DNA from 2 places in the Sulfobacillus sp. TH-112 genome. Region 1 is predicted to be linked to the other one. Evidence: riboswitches for the same ligand, from Rfam matches in the RefSeq annotation. Region 1 holds a riboswitch; the other holds the start of a gene.

Region 1 (2,401 bases):
CAGATCGAGGAATTTGTGCTCTATCACCAATAGCGTCTTGCCCAGAGCTTGCAGCTTTGCGATCTCTGAAAAGACGTCAGCCGTGGCTCGCGGATCAAGGTTGGCAGTCGGCTCATCCAAGATCACCAAATCGGGATCTAATACCAAAGCGCTGGCGAGTGCTAAACGCTGCTTGTTACCTCCAGACAGCGTATTGTGCTCCACCTCAGGACGAATGCGCAAATGGACCGATTGCAGCGCTTCATCGATTAATGGTTCCATTCCGTCGGAGGGCACCGCAAGATTCTCCAGTCCGAAGGCCACCTCCTCGCCAGCACGAATTTGGCAGAACTGAGAGTCCGGATCCTGAAAGACATAACCGACCCGTCCAGGTTGTGCCATGTTGGGATGATACCAACGTTCACCCGTAACCTCCGCCTCAATACTCTGCGGTATAATTTGCGCGATCAGCATGGCTAGGGTCGATTTTCCACATCCACTTGGACCTACCACCAACATCGACTCACCATGTCGGAGGGTCAAGTGGATATCTCTCAAAACCGTCTTATCGGCAAAAGCGACGTCAACTCCCGCAAGGGCAATCATGGTGTCGCGAGTGAGCTTAGACTCATTAAGCACCATTACGAGGTAACGCCTGCCTGTTCTTTACCAATAGCGAAGTTCTGCAAAACTCCGGTACGCTTGAGCCCGCGCCCCACTAGCCACGACAGTAACCCCGCCAGAATCGCTCCACTAATCATCGTCACCACCAAATAGCCAACTTGCGTGGCGATTGTATACTGGTCGACGCCATAGTAAAAATAAGAGTAGATATAGTTGCCGATTCCTCCTAGAGCACACGCAAATAACAGCCACGATAAACTATAGTGACGATAACGCCCTAGCATAAATCCCAACTCAATACCAATGCCCTGCGCAATTCCAATCGTGAACGCTTGCACTCCATAAGGACTTCCTAGCGCAAACTCCATAAATCCTCCGATGGCTTCTGCTAATAGCGCAGCCCCGGGCTTCCTCACAATAAAGGGCACGATACCCCCTGCAATCCACCAAAGACCATTAAAGGTCGCCTGCACCACCGGATTAAACGACGGCAAGGCCTTAAAGAGCAAATCCCATCCTAAATAAATCGCGCCACAAATGGCTGCAAACACCGCGGTGAGCACAATATCCCGCATCTTCCATTGATTCGACACGACATCCATCCTCCTCCATCACTTCCTCTACCTCTTCGTCAATCTGAAGATGACATATAAAAACGTCCTCATCCCTGGACGGTCAACAGGTGAGGACGGTGTCGTATTCGGCACTTTCTCCCGCTGGCATTATCCAGGTCGAGTTCTAAGGGTTAACGGTATCCCGCTTCTCAGCCCTGAGGGCACCCCTAGCGCCAATCTATAGTAATCAATGTAATGCTACCATCGCATGCTCTTCTCGGCAAGTAGATCTTTAGCTCCCCATCGCATCAGGGAAAAAGTGCAATTGCATAGTGGAAAGCACCTTAAACGCTTCAGCATAACCCGGTCTCTCCTGATTTATATGCTCCGCATACAGTCGTTCGGCATTAGCGGTGAGAAATCCCGATAATAGCGGCCAACTAGGCGTATCGAATTGAGAGGCATGGGATCGCATGGCCTGCAGTTTTGTCTCCCAGGTGGCACTCACATCGACAAAGTAATTGGCATAGGCGGAACCATAAAACGCAACTTGTGGCACATCATAGGGACTCCCATGCCCTTTCAGCACAATACCATTTTTGGCATAGAGGATGGCCGCCGCCACCGCCTTACCCGTTTTAATGTGATCAGGATGACTCTCATACGGGGTCCAGGGATCGACCGTCATCACCATCTCGGGCTGAAACTGGCGGATCAAAGGAATAAGCGCCATCATGGCTTCACGCTCAGTCCAGGCTCCTCCATCCTCAAAACCCAGATTATAACTTTCACCCACCCCGAGAATCTGATTAGCCGCCTGCCTCTCGCGCATGCGCACTTGAACCATGGTTTGAGAAGACATCTCGGGATCCTCGCTGCCTGCCCGTCCATCGGTGACGGTCACATAAGTGATCGCGCAGCCGGTCTCGCAGAGGTGCTTCACGGTGGCCCCGGCCCCGACTTCATTATCATCTGGGTGCGGTTCGATCACCATCATCGATCCCACCGACATCATGTCCGGCAGGCCAAGCATTTGCCTCACTTGCTGATAGTCCATATCATCACATCCTTTTTTCTCAATCAGTATCGATATTGCTAGGGCCACACGGCGATGGCTAAAAGAACCCATCCCAGCAAAAAGAAGACTCCCCCGACCGGCGTTAAGAGTCCCCACTTGCCTCGGATCCATTGCCCAGCCAACCCATAGAGACTTCCTGAGAAGAGAAGAATCCCTACGGCAAAGG
Region 2 (2,401 bases), on a different contig from region 1:
AGCGGCTATCGCCTCTCTAGTCAAAAGCGACGTCCCCCCTTTGGCAACCATGACCGGATCGACAACAATAGGAACGTGCGCCCATCGCGTCAACGCCGCAGCTACCACCGTGACGATATCTGCATTAGCCAGCATCCCAGTCTTCATGGCATCGATCCCAAAATCATCGAACACCGCCGATAGCTGCTGTTGGACCAAAGACCCCGCTATGGCTTGAACACCTCCAACCCCCTGGGTATTTTGTGCCGTAACCGCCGTCACCACGGACATTCCATACACTCCAAGCTGATGCATGGTCTTCAGATCGGCTTGGATTCCAGCCCCTCCCCCGCTATCCGAACCGGCCACGGTCAAAACGCGCTTAAGATAATCGGTTGTGGTCGATTTCATTGTCCTCCCTCCGGGTCTATGACCTCTCTCGGCCAACCTTCTTGACGCCAGGCCATGTCGAAGAATCGGTATTCCATCTGAAAGCTTGTGTGAAAGGCCGGCCGTGCCCCGTCGACACGGGACGTGGGCGCGGCTTGGTCCAAGAGCGCACACAATTGCTCCACGCCGTCGCGCAAACGATTATCCGCATAAAAAGTAATCCAGTCATAAAACGGATGGCTGGCATCGGGTTGTATATCTTCTTGAAGGTCGCGTCCGAGGTCAGCATAGACCCAGTGACAGGGAAGGACTGCCGCAATGCTCTGGGCCAAATCACCTCGCGACCCACACGCGATCATATGTTGTGCATACTGGTATGCTAACGGCGCCAATGGTGGCAGAGAAGCCTGCACCTCGTCATACGAGGCGCCGGCTGACCGGCATAAGTTCACATGGGGAGCAATTTCTCCGGCAAAGAGCATCCCCATGCGCTCAGCTAAAGTCTTCATCTGGTCCAAGGTAGATGCCTGGGCAATCGCCATGGCAAATACCCTTGCATAGGTGGTTAGATACTGCACATCTTGTTGTACGTAAAACAGTGCTGCCGCAGACGGCAACTCTCCCTGGGCAAGGGCCTCGACAAACGGATGTTGGCGGATGGCCTGATAGGTGGGTTCCGCCTCTTCGCGTATGCGCTGGGATAATGTCATGAATCCATTGCCTCCTTCAATTTAGGAGGCCACCTGGGGGAATTGAGTATAGCGATGGTCGATAAGCTTCGACGCTGCTATGGCTCCACTTTCCTACGCTGGTATTATCCAGATCAGGTTGGAAGGGTCCGAGGGATGATACTTCCTCGTCTCAGCAATAGCTCCCCTAGTGGCTCGTGTGATTTATCCAGGATTATAGCATGCATCGTCTAAGGCGACAGCGAGCCATCGCATTAATTCATTCGTCAATGCGCCCTATCGATCGGCGTGATTAGTATCTAGTCACTCTTCTCGACTATTTTGGCGAGTCTGATTCTGGCGGTCGGCGCCGCGCCCATGGCAAAGGAAGGGGGGCCTCGTCGGCCTCTTCGAGCGCTCGTCCCATTGGAATCGGGACAAAGGGGGACTTCTGCAAACGGACCTTTTGACTCGGGTAGACACTATGATTACCAATCATGATAAACGCGGGCACCGCCACAATCAAAAATTCCGGCGCTAACCGCGAGCCAAAAATCTCCATCCCCATAATAATCGCGGCAATGGGAGCGTTCGCTCCTGCTGCCGTGACACCAATCATTCCGAGTTCGGCGCCAATGGCGAGTGGAATATGTAGCGGCACGGCCATCATCGATCCCAACGTTGCTCCAATGACGAATAAAGGAGTAATAATGCCTCCGCTCATCCCGAATCCTAGGGTAATCCCGACAAATAAAAGTTTCCATCCCCACGCCAAGGTCGGCACCGAGTGCCCAGCTAGGGCCTGAGTTAAGAGCGCCAGAGAGAGTCCTCCGTAACTTCTCCCCAGCATCAGCATCAAGAGCACCAATATGCCTCCTGCCAAAAAAGGAAACAGCGGTGGCCACCAATGCCGTTCTTTTTTTAGTCCGCCGACAAACTTATGCAAACCATCCATGACCAGAACCAAAAGATAGGCGGCTAATCCAGCAATAATTCCTAGGAGTAAAATCTTACCAAATAACAGCACATTAAAATCTACCGGTGCCAGTGATCGGGGATAGACCCAGGTCAAGCCGAGTGATTTTGACACCTCAAAGGCCATGACCGACGCCGCATAAGAAGGTAACAGCATTTCATACCACAAATCACCAATTGCCAATACCTCGATACCCAAGATGGCACCGGCCACCGGAGTCCCAAAGACTGCTGCAAACCCTGCTCCAATCCCACAGATCACAATACGCTGGCGCTGCTGAGGACTGAAACGAAATAAATCCGCCAGGGCAGAAGCTAGCGCGGCGCCAATTTGGGCCGAGGGCCCCTCTTTCCCTGCCGATCCTCCCGGAGCAATGGTGGTGATGGTG

Evidence for each region. A riboswitch is a leader RNA that binds a small molecule or an ion and turns the genes downstream of it on or off. The one in region 1 is predicted to bind thiamine pyrophosphate.
Region 2: linked by a shared signal. The riboswitch ahead of tenA (thiaminase II) and the one ahead of ACOJWD_RS06240 (ECF transporter S component) in region 1 are both predicted to bind thiamine pyrophosphate.

The regions. Positions count from the first base shown of each region.
Region 1 covers NZ_JBYCKN010000096.1:8,333-10,733, forward strand. The annotation lists gene ACOJWD_RS06235 (ATP-binding cassette domain-containing protein) at 1-621, opposite strand, end outside; gene ACOJWD_RS06240 (ECF transporter S component) at 621-1,196, opposite strand; TPP riboswitch at 1,295-1,396, opposite strand; gene ACOJWD_RS06245 (PIG-L deacetylase family protein) at 1,450-2,214, opposite strand; gene ACOJWD_RS06250 (DUF423 domain-containing protein) at 2,253-2,401, opposite strand, start outside.
Region 2 covers NZ_JBYCKN010000059.1:17,445-19,845, reverse strand. The annotation lists gene thiD (bifunctional hydroxymethylpyrimidine kinase/phosphomethylpyrimidine kinase) at 1-390, opposite strand, end outside; gene tenA (thiaminase II) at 387-1,079, opposite strand; TPP riboswitch at 1,153-1,257, opposite strand; gene ACOJWD_RS03705 (chloride channel protein) at 1,375-2,401, opposite strand, start outside.